Regions from separate parts of the Terriglobus roseus genome, predicted to be linked through region 1. Evidence: predicted binding sites of a transcription regulator. Region 1 holds the regulator's gene; the other holds the start of a gene.
What was found. The regulator LexA, encoded in region 1, represses DNA repair genes until DNA is damaged. The targets are predictions, from matches to a motif close to CANTTCGCTTTTTATTCGC.
Positions count from the first base shown of each region.

Region 2: BLT38_RS08350 (putative DNA modification/repair radical SAM protein) is a predicted target of LexA. The motif match lies at 2,777-2,795, and genes of this name have one in related genera.

Region 1 is NZ_LT629690.1:1,599,369-1,604,855, forward strand. Features, by position in the region: gene BLT38_RS06775 (DHA2 family efflux MFS transporter permease subunit) at 1-1,385, shown strand, start outside; gene BLT38_RS06780 (HAD hydrolase-like protein) at 1,382-2,095, opposite strand; gene lexA (transcriptional repressor LexA) at 2,088-2,693, opposite strand; gene BLT38_RS06790 (response regulator transcription factor) at 2,919-3,662, shown strand; gene BLT38_RS06795 (hypothetical protein) at 3,659-3,901, shown strand; gene BLT38_RS06800 (sigma-54 dependent transcriptional regulator) at 3,898-5,154, shown strand; gene flgK (flagellar hook-associated protein FlgK) at 5,277-5,487, shown strand, end outside.
Region 2 is NZ_LT629690.1:1,950,383-1,955,869, reverse strand. Features, by position in the region: gene BLT38_RS08355 (UdgX family uracil-DNA binding protein) at 40-1,482, opposite strand; gene BLT38_RS08350 (putative DNA modification/repair radical SAM protein) at 1,479-2,759, opposite strand; gene BLT38_RS08345 (Tex family protein) at 2,898-5,192, opposite strand; gene BLT38_RS08340 (hypothetical protein) at 5,275-5,487, opposite strand, start outside.

The DNA of each region.
Region 1 (5,487 bases):
TGGCAGCAGGTGCGCTGTTTATGGAGAACCTGGATGCGACGATTATCGCGACCGGGTTGCCAACGATGGCGCGTGACTTCGGCACGTCTGCCATTGCTGTGAATGTTGGTATTACGGCATACCTGTTGACACTGGCGATTTTCATCCCGGTGAGCGGGTGGGTAGCAACGCGGTTTGGCGAGCGGCGCGTTTTTACATCGGCCATTCTGATCTTTACCTGCGCCTCTGCTTTGTGTGGGCTTAGCCATACGCTGCCGTTGTTTACTGCTTCGCGCGTGTTGCAGGGTATTGGCGGGTCGATGATGGTGCCCGTTGGGCGGTTGATGGTGCTGCGCGCTTCCACTAAGGCGCAATTGATGAAGGCGATTGCTTATACGATCTGGCCTGCATTGGTGGCACCGATCCTTGGCCCTCCGTTGGGTGGATGGATTCTGTCGTTTACGACGTGGCCGTGGATGTTTCTGCTGAACGTGCCGATTGGTGTGGTGCTGTTTGCGTTGGCGCTGAAGCTGGTTCCGAAGGATCGCGAGACGGTTCGTGAGAGTTTTGATCTACCCGGGTTTCTGCTGGCGGGGTCCGCTTCCTTCTGCCTGATGTACCTGCTGGAGTCGCTGGAAGTGCAGCATGCTCCGGGGATGCAGGCGGCGGTGCTGCTGGTGCTGACTATTGTGTTGTCAGGGGCATTGGTGTGGTGGCTGCGTCGTGCTGAAAAGCCACTGTTTTCACTGGAAGTGTTTCGTATTGAGACATTCCGCGTGTCGAATGGCGCTGGATCACTGTTCCGGATGGCAGTGTTTTCCGTACCGTTCCTGTTGCCGCTGTTGTTTCAGGAGGCATTCGGTCTGAATCCGCTGGAGTCGGGATCGTTGACGATGGCGGTGTTTGCGGGGAATCTTGCAATGAAACCGCTGACTGGGCCACTGCTTCGTCGTTATGGCTTTCGGACGGTTTTGCTGTGGAATGGGACGTTGACTGCGGTGGCGCTGGTGGCTTGCGGATGGCTTCATGCAAACACGCCGAAGGTGATCACGCTGCTTGTCCTGTTTGCGGGAGGACTTGGCCGGTCGATGGAATTGACTGCATTGACGACCATGGGATTCGCGGACCTTCCGGAGAAGCTGAAGAACAGCGGCACCACGCTGGCTACGACGATTAACCAGATGACGACGAGCCTTGGTGTGGCTGTTTCTGCACTGGCTCTGCACGGAAGCGCACTGATGCGTGGTGGTGCGAGTGCCTTTGATTTTCGCGTGGCGTTTTGTGTGATGGCGGGCTTGGCAGCGTTGAGTTTGCCTTCGTACTGGACGATGCATCCTGCGGCGGGTGCGGCAGTGAGCGGAAACCTGATTCGGCAGGAACGGGAAGCGACGCCCGCGGAGGGTTAGGGTAGAAGCGCCTGCAGGGCGTCGAGCCATTTGGTGGGGCTATCCACCATGGCATCCGGGCCCGCTTCACGAAGTTTTTGAGGTGCCAAGCCGTAACTGCATCCGAGGCAGAGGACGCCGGCGTTGCGTGCAGTGGCAACGTCTACGTGGGAGTCGCCTACCAGAACGGTTCGTTGTGGGGATACCGGGCGGCCCAGCATTCGGGATGCTTCTTCCATCAATGCCTGCATGCCTTCGGGATCGGGCTTCTTGGTTGGGAAGCTGTCGCCGCCGTAATTGGCAAAGAAAAACTCGGACAGTCCGAGACCAGAACAGATGACGCGCGATGGGCGATATGGCTTGTTGGTAAGAATCGCCATCGGAAGAGATGGCGCAGCCGCACGAATCTTGCGAAGTTCACTGATCACGCCAGGATAGACGTAGGTGAAGTCGAGATTATGCGCGCGGTAATAGTCCAGGAAGAAGGGAATCGCTTGCGCGAAAGCTACTTCGTCCATGCCCCCGGTTGCTTCTAAGGCACGGCGGACGAGCATGGCAGCGCCATCGCCGATGAACTCTGCGATGCGGTGGGGTGGAAGTTGTTCGCGGCCCAGGAAGGCGAGGGTTGCATTGACCGACGCTGCTAAGTCTTGCTCCGAGTCAATCAGGGTCCCATCGAGATCGAAGACGAGAAGATCGCAGCGCAATTCGCCGCTGGTTTCCTCAGGCATACTTGCGCAACATGCCGAGGACCTTACCCTGGATCGCAACACGGTCCGCCGGAGCGAAGATGGGGGCCATCTCATTGTTGGAAGGCTGTAGGCGGATCAGGTTGCCTTCCTTGTAATAGCGCTTCAGCGTGGCGTCGGAACCGTCTACGAGCGCAACGACAATCTCACCTTCACGCGCTGTATTGGTGCGCTCTACCAAGACATAGTCGCCGTTGACGATGTGTTCGTCGCGCATGCTGTCGCCACGAACTTCAAGGGCGAAGACTTCGCGGTTGCCGATGATCTCAGAAAGGGAGATGGATTCCGCAGTTTCAATGGCTTCCACGGGCCGGCCAGCGGCGATTCTGCCCATGAGGGGCAGACGCTCGTTCCCCTTGCGTGAGTTCCTTGGAGAGAGAACATCGATGGAGCGGCTGCGATTATGAGCGCGCTGCAGGAGGCCTTTGTTGTGCAGATTTGTGATGTGTTTGTGCACCGTGGCAAGCGAATTCAGGCCAAGACCAGCCGCAATTTCTTCATAGGAAGGGGAGTATCCCTTGCGCTGGGTAAAGCCGGAGAGGAAGTCCAAAACCTCTTTTTGTCGCCGCGTAATCGCCATGGCTGAAATTGTAGCGAATAAAAAGCGAACTGCAAGGTAAAAGTTTCTTGAACCAAGAAAGCTAATGGGTGGTGCAGCCGTTCCCGATGTGGTACGACTCGCTGGCACCATTCTCACTGAATCATTGTTTTGTTCTCATCTGCGCGTCATCTTGGATTGCAGATCGGACGCCGGATTGGAAAGTGCGCCCGCTATAGATGGACAAATTACGCAGGAGACAGAGCAATGAGAGTGATGGTGGCAGAGGATGATGGGGCACTTTCTGTGTTTCTTAAGAAAGCGCTTGAATTGGAAGGGAATACGGTTCGCCTAGTAACAGATGGGGCCGGCGTATTAGAGGGCATTGAGGAAGACATGCCTGACCTGTTGGTGCTGGATCTGGGGCTTCCGCGGATGGATGGCGTGGATGTGCTGCGAGCACTGCACGGTCAGATCGACCTAATGTCCGTCCTGGTGTTGTCAGGTCGTTCGCAGCTTTCGGAAAAGATTGAATGTTTGAACCTGGGCGCGGATGACTATCTGTTGAAGCCGTTTTCCATGTATGAGTTGCTGGCACGTTGTAAGGCGATTGGTCGGCGGCGTATGGGATCCTCTGCTGGTTTGTTGCAATGCGCGGGATTGCGTATGGACCGCATTAAACGCAGTGTTTCCTATCACGAAGAGTTGCTGGACTTCACCTCAAAGGAATTTACGTTGCTGGAGTACCTGCTGCTGCAGAAGGGACGCGCTGTATCTCGTCGTGAACTCCTGCAGAATGTGTGGCAGATGTCGCCGGACGCCGGAACGAATGTGGTGGATGTTTATGTGAACTATCTCCGCCGTAAGCTGAGCGCAGTGGGCGCGTCGGGTTTGGTGCAGACGATGCGTGGCGAGGGATATGGCATTGCCGCGAAACAGAACGACGGTTTGCCGCGATTCGCAACCATGCCTATTGACGCTCGTTATCAAACGGCGTTGGAGGTTGCATGAACCAGATGGAGTTGACCATGGACGATGCTGCATTGGAAGAACTGGATGACGCAATCCACGCCTTGTCACAGCCTTTAACCGCGCTGTTGTTTGCTGTGGAGATGGCTGCTCTCCGCACGACACCCGATGAGATACAGGACGCATTGAACACTGCGCGCGCCGAGTGCCGCCGGGCAGTGGCGGAGTTGGAGCGAGTGCGTGAAGCCGCGGCGCGTCTTGAGGCGGGAGGGTCGCGATGAATTCAGTCGTGGCGGCGTCTGTTCAGCAACGTTCTGTGGTGTTGGTCACTCCGGATACGGAGTTGCGGCATAAGCTTTCCTCTTTGCTTTCAGATATGCGTTGGCAGGTCTTTCCAGCTTCCGGAGGGGCTGAGGCGATGATGCATCTCGGCAGCCTGGAGCCCGAGGCCATGATTGTGGATCACTGGCTTCCGGACCTGGATGCGTCGGAGTTTGCTGAGTATGCGGCGACGGTTTGTCCTGCGACGGATATGTTGCAAATGGATGGTAGTTGCAACGGTTCTAAAGTGCGCAGCGCGCGGCGTAACGAGCTTCTTCATGCGTTGCGAGAGGCGCAAGAATGCTGCGTGGAGAGAACACCTGCAACCGGTGGATTTGATGGTGCGGCCTGGCTTCATGCGCCTGTTACGGTGCCCTTTGCTGCGCCGATGGCGGTGGTGAAAGAAGCGCTTCCTGAGGTTGCTGAAGAGGTCAAGATGCATCTTCCGGAGTTTGTTGGAGACGCTTTGAAGATGCGGGAGTTGGCGCAGCAGATCCGCTTGGTCGCCCCACATGCAACTGCGAATGTTCTTGTGTTGGGAGAAACGGGAACAGGAAAAGAGTTGGTTGCAAAGGCCGTGCACCGGTTGAGCCCTCGTGCAGGAAAGCCGTTTGTTGTGTTGAACTGTGCGGCAATTCCGGAACACCTGTTGGAAGCTGAGTTGTTTGGCCATACGCGCGGAGCGTTTACAGGGGCGGTTTCTTCGCGCATGGGGCGCATAGAAGCTGCGCATGGTGGAACGCTTTTTCTGGATGAAATTGGAGAGATGCCGCTGCCGTTACAGGCGAAGATGCTGCGGTTTCTGGAGAACGGCGAGATTCAGAAGGTGGGTGAAAACGAGCCTATCCGTGTGGATGTGCGCATTGTTGCGGCGACGCATCAGCCTTTGGAAGAACTCGCTCGTGATCGGCGGTTCCGACCGGATTTGTATTATCGGCTTGCTGTATTTCCCGTGGAGATCCCGGCATTGCGGGAGAGGCGTGAAGATATCCCCATGCTGGTGGAACACACATTGCGCAAGCTTGGCGATAGCATGCCTCGTAAATCGATCAGCAGCGAAGCTCTTTCGCTATTGATGGAGCTTGACTGGGCAGGCAATGTTCGTGAGCTTTGCCACATGGTCCATCGCGCAGTGATTCTCTGCGGCGAGGAAGCGGGTATTCGGCCAGAACATATTCTGCTGCCGGGACGTTTCTCGGCGATGCAACATTAGAAAACTCGTAAACGAAACACATGTTGCAGTTAGGCCGCTCACAGGAGCGGCTTAACTCTTGGCCTTCTACGTGCATTTATCGGCAGTAAGTTGAAGTGACTTTAGTCAGGAGGGAGGGATTCATGCTTGAGATGCCAACAGCCGATGCACTGGAGCGCTATCTGACGCTGACCACGCAGCAGATGAAGTTGACTGCGACGAATATGGCGAATCAAAATACCGATGGCTACACGCGCCGTGTTGCGAGTTTTTCCAATAACGATACCGTGAATGTGAACGGTATTTCGACCAGTTCCGGCGTGTCAGCGACTGTTACAGCACAGCGGGACCGTG
Region 2 (5,487 bases), 350 kb from region 1:
CCGGGCTGGCTTTGTTTCAACCCGGTAGTTGGTGACAGGTTACGCGGCCTTCATCGCAAACTGGTACGCGGCCAGCAGGTCATTTCGCAAGTGTTCGTACAACGTATGGCGCATCTCATCGTTCGGTGCCCGCAAAACAGCCGAAGGGTGAATTGTCGCCATGACATGTTCTGCGAAGGGGGTTGAAAGCACCTTGCCTCGGTCTCGCATCAGTCCAAACGTTCCTCCAAGAAGGGACTTTGCGGCAGAAGCCCCCAGACACAAAACCAGCTTCGGTTTGACGGCGTCGAGTTCGGCTAACAGCCACGGTTTGCACGCAGTGATCTCACTCATCCTGGGGTTCTGGTGCAAACGCAGTTTTCCTCTCTGCACAAACTTGAAATGCTTCACAGCATTTGTCATGAAAATATCGCCGTCGGCAATTCCAACTTCCGCTAGAGCCTTTCTCAATACGTTTCCTGCTGGCCCGACGAAGGGAAGACCTTGCAGATCTTCTTGATCTCCGGGCTGCTCACCCACCAGCATGAGCGGCGCATGGTTAGCACCTCTGCCTGGCACGACCTGGATTGCGTGTTGGTAAAGATCACAACCTTTGCATGTGGGCAGCGCTTCGCGAATCACAGTCAAGGTGTGTTTCGCCGGGACGAACGGAGCCGCACTCGGCTTTCCGGCCTGTGCGGAAACCATGCCCTCAACGCGTTTCACTGCGGTTGACATCAACTGTGGGAGTAATTCGATCTCCGGCAGGTTGCCCCAGTAATGCATCGGCATGTGACCACGCATAGCGACTGGATTGAGTCGGGCCGGGTTGAAGATGCTCGCATAGTAGCTCTTCCATAACTCCTCTAATTCATCGCCTGACGGAGCCTGTTCACGCGGGACCGGTGGCCCATACTCCAGTTGCTTTGTGGGGGGATCCCAAAATGCCGAGCCATCCGGCGTAAGAATGGTCCAACGCATCACCGCAAAACGTTCCGCGAAAAATGGTGCTGCCAGCTTCAGAATGTGGTGCTGCGGTTCGTACCAGGCAATGAACCGTTCCACGCCATCCGGATCCTCCACCCGACGGAATCGTACAAAGGCATGCATTTTGTGCTCGTCGCGTCGCACCTGCTGCTCCAACCGCAGTAGGGCGTTCACGTCAGCATCCACCTGCACTTTCATCAATTCGCGTTCTGTCTGCAATCGCCACAAAAGCCTGTACAGCAAGTTCCATCGTTGTGGGTCGCGATGACATGCTGCGATGATTGCCGTTTCCAGGAAACGTTTGGGAACATGCGGTTTTGAATCGGGCACATCCTGTATCAGTTCTGTTGAGTAATCGTCATTTTCTGAAAACAACTTCTGTGTCGTCGCAAATGCCGGGTCATAGAAGTCGATTAACTCAGGCGGAATCTTTTTGCTGACGACAGCACGAGCAAGTGCTCGCCATTGCGCAAAGTCTGGAACGACACGCACGCGCATCACATCAACGGCGTTCATAACGAACCCCACATGGCGGAACGCGCCACATCTTCAAACAAAGTCATCTGACGCGCGGAAGATGGAGCGTTTTGTGCAAGGGGCGTGAGTGTGTCACCGGTCTCGGAGACGGAGACTTCCAGCGGCAGATGATCCTCGGCGACGACGTATTGCTCAGCGTCTTTCCAGCGGACATGCAGTTTACGCAGGTCATCACTTGTCAGCCGGTGGTAGCGACGTATCGATAAAACCCTGTCCACATTTCGATATCCAAGCCCTGGGATCCGCAGCAGCACCTCTCGCGGGGCGGAGTTCACATCGACAGGAAAGAATTCAGGATGCCGTTTTGCCCATCCCAGCTTCGGGTCCGATGCAAGATCAAGATCAGGGGCATCTTCTGTCGTAATCTCCTCTGCGGCGAAGCCATAGTGCCGCATCAACCAATCTGCCTGATAGAGCCGATGCTCACGCAGCATGGGTGAAGCCTTCAATGGCAGCCGTGTATCCGCTTCCGGATACGGCGAAAAGCCTGTGTAGTACACCCGTCGCAGCTTGTGGTCGGTATACAGCCGGTTAGAGCGCGCAATGATTTCGCGATCGGTTGAAGGCGTGGCTCCAATGACCATTTGCGTGCTTTGACCAGCGGGTGCAAACGCCGGAGCATGGGCAAAGTGCCTGCGGTTGTCATCCGCTTGCTCTTTACCCAAACGAATCTGCGTCATGGTCGTTTCAATGACGTCTGATTTCTTCTCCGGGGCAAGCTGCACCAGGTCCTGCTGCGTTGGCAGTTCGATATTTGCGGACAGCCGGTCGGCATACAAACCTGCCTCGTCAATCAGTCTTCGATCGCAACCAGGAATTGCCTTGATATGGATGTATCCGCCGAAGTAATGCACGGTTCGCAGCGTCTTCGCCACGGTCACAAACTGTTCCATTGTGTAATCCGGCGACTGGATGATTCCGCTCGAAAGAAACAGCCCTTCGATGTAGTTGCGCTTGTAGAAATCCAATGTGAGCCGGACCACTTCGTCAGGCGTAAACCTCGCACGCCGAATGTCGCTACTGACACGATTGACGCAAAAAACGCAGTCGTATGTGCAGTAGTTCGTCAACAACAATTTCAGCAAAGATATGCAGCGGCCATCCGGCGTATAGCTATGGCAGATGCCGGTACCGTCGCTGTGGCCTACACCCTTGCTGTTGCCACTCCGCTTGGCGCCAGACGACGCGCAGGACGCGTCGTATTTGGCCGCATCAGCAAGAATCTCGAGCTTCTGTTGCACGGTGAGGGGGCCCATAATGCGTTTTCAGTATAGCGAATAAATGGCGAAAACGCCCACGCAGCGATGTGGATTATTGAACAAATGCAGTTCTTTTGTGGGGCCATGAAAAAGCCCTTGCTGACTCAACAGCAAGGGCTTATGTCCTGTCGGAAGTTAACGTCCCGTCGGAGCATTGCTGCGCCACTTTGTATTCAAGGCGGCCAACTTGTCTGCCATCGACGTGGGTTCTGGCGCTGATCGCTGCTGGGTCTGAGGGCGTCCACCACCGCGCTGCGGGGCTTTTCCACCCGGAGCAGGTTCGAGCGCCTTGATTGAAAGCGAGATGCGCTTCGTCTTGGCGTCGGCACTAAGAACCTTAGCCTTTACCAGTTGTCCAGCCTTCAACGCTTCGCTCGGGTCTTTGATGTACTTGTGCGAAATCTCCGAGATGTGAACAAGTCCATCCTGGTGTACGCCAATGTCGATGAAAGCACCAAACTTCGTCACGTTGGTGACCACGCCTTCCATCACCATGCCGGGTTCGACATCCTGAATCTCTCGCACTGCTTCGTTGAAAGTAGGGGCGACGAACGAATCGCGAGGATCACGGCCGGGCTTCTTCAACTCTTCGAGAATGTCGTTCAGCGTGTAAGTGCCTGCACCGAACGCGTCTGTCTTCACGCCCGTCAGCAGTTGAGGCTTACGGATCAAGTCATCGATCGAGGTGTTCAGAGAAGACGCAATCTGTTCCACCAACGCATACGATTCGGGATGCACCGCAGTGGAGTCCAGCGGTTGCTCTCCATCGCGGATACGCAAGAAGCCGGCGGCCTGCTCAAACGTTTTGGGGCCAATACCCGATACCTCATGTAATTGCTTGCGGGATTGGAAGCGGCCATTGGTATCGCGGAACTGGACGATGTTCAGCGCGATACGTTCGCTGATTCCGGCGACGTAACGCAGCAACGTCCACGATGCCGTATTCAAGTCAACGCCAACACGATTCACGCAGCTTTCGATCACTGCTTCCAGTGACTGGTTCAACTGGCGTTGATCCACGTCATGTTGATACTGACCAACGCCAATGGACTTAGGATCGACCTTCACCAGTTCAGAAAGCGGATCCTGCAGACGACGTGCAATGGAGATAGCGCCGCGCACGGTCAGATCAAGATCAGGGAACTCCTGACGCGCAACGTCTGAAGCGGAATACACGCTGGCGCCCGACTCGGATACCGTGACCTTGAAGATGCCACCGAGCTTGTGTTCAGCAAGGAAGTCACGAACGAAGGCGTCCGTCTCACGCGATGCTGTGCCGTTTCCAATCGCAATGGCTCGAATGTTCTGCGAAGCCACCATGACAGCCAGCTTCTGCGATGCCTCTTTCTCACGGCCTGTGTGCGGATAGATCACGTCATGCGCCAGGAACTTGCCTGTTTCATCAACGACAGCAATCTTGCATCCAGTGCGCAGGCCTGGATCGATTCCGAGTACGCGAATCGGCCCGGCGGGCGAAGCCATCAGCACATGCTGCAGATTCTCGCGGAACACATCAATCGCTTCTGTATCCGAGCGACGCTTCAATTCCAAACGCAACTCACCTTGAATCGACGAGTTGAGAAGGCGCTTCCAGCAGTCTTCAATGGCGAGGCGGAGTTGCGATGTCCAATCACCATCGTTCTTAAGAACGCGCGAACGAATCAGCGCCAGCATGCGTTCTTCCTCTGTCTCGATGAGCCAGTACAGAACGTTTTCTGCTTCACCACGACGCACTGCCAGCATGCGATGCGACGGGATGGTCTTCACCGGCTCGCGATACTCGTAGTACATCTTGAACTTTTCCTGCTCGTCTTTTGCATCGAAAATCTTGCGGCTGACGATTAGGCCTTCTTCAAACATCACATGACGCGTGGAGCGACGCACCTCAGCATCTTCGCTGATGCGTTCGGCAATAATGTGGCGCGCGCCTTCCAGTGCGTCGTCGATTGTCGCGACTTCCTTTTCAGGGTCGATGAGTGAAGTGGCGAGTGCGATCAGATCAAGTTCGCCAGGCTTCTGCGCCCACAGATAGTCAGCCAACGGTTCCAGACCTTTTTCGCGTGCAATCGTGGCCTTGGTGCGGCGCTTTGGCTTGTACGGCAGATACAGATCCTCAAGTTCGCTGCGGTCCAGCGTGCCCATGATCTTTGCCTTCAACTCGTCCGTCATCTTGCCCTGTTCCGTAATGGAAGACAAGACGGTCTCACGCCGCGAGACGAACTCGCGGAAGTAAGTGATCTTCTCGGCAAGATCGCGAATCTGCACTTCGTCCAGGTTGCCGGTGGCTTCCTTACGATAGCGCGCGATGAAGGGAACAGTTGAGCCTTCATCCAGGAGTCCCATCACGGCGCGTACGCCAGTGAGCGGGATATTTAGTTCTTGGGCAATGTGGAGGAGGATTTCGGGAGCGAGGGGTTGCACTTCAGCCATACCCGTTCATGGTAACGGGGAAGTCTCAGGAAAACTTGCTGCACGCCATAATCCGCAAGCGAGGATTATGACGTGCAGCCAATCAGACGCGTTCGAGTGTGTCGATTTCGCGGACAATAGTGGCCGCTTCGTCTTCCAACATAGCGCGTTGGGTAGCGTAATCCTCTTCCGGATACTTGCCGGCTTTGTATTCGAAGTTGAGGTCGCGCAAGTTGGCGAAGATGGATTCGCGGCGTTCGCGGAGGAAGTCTATGCGCGATGCGGAGCGCTGGACGAAGGGATTCTTCTCCGGCCA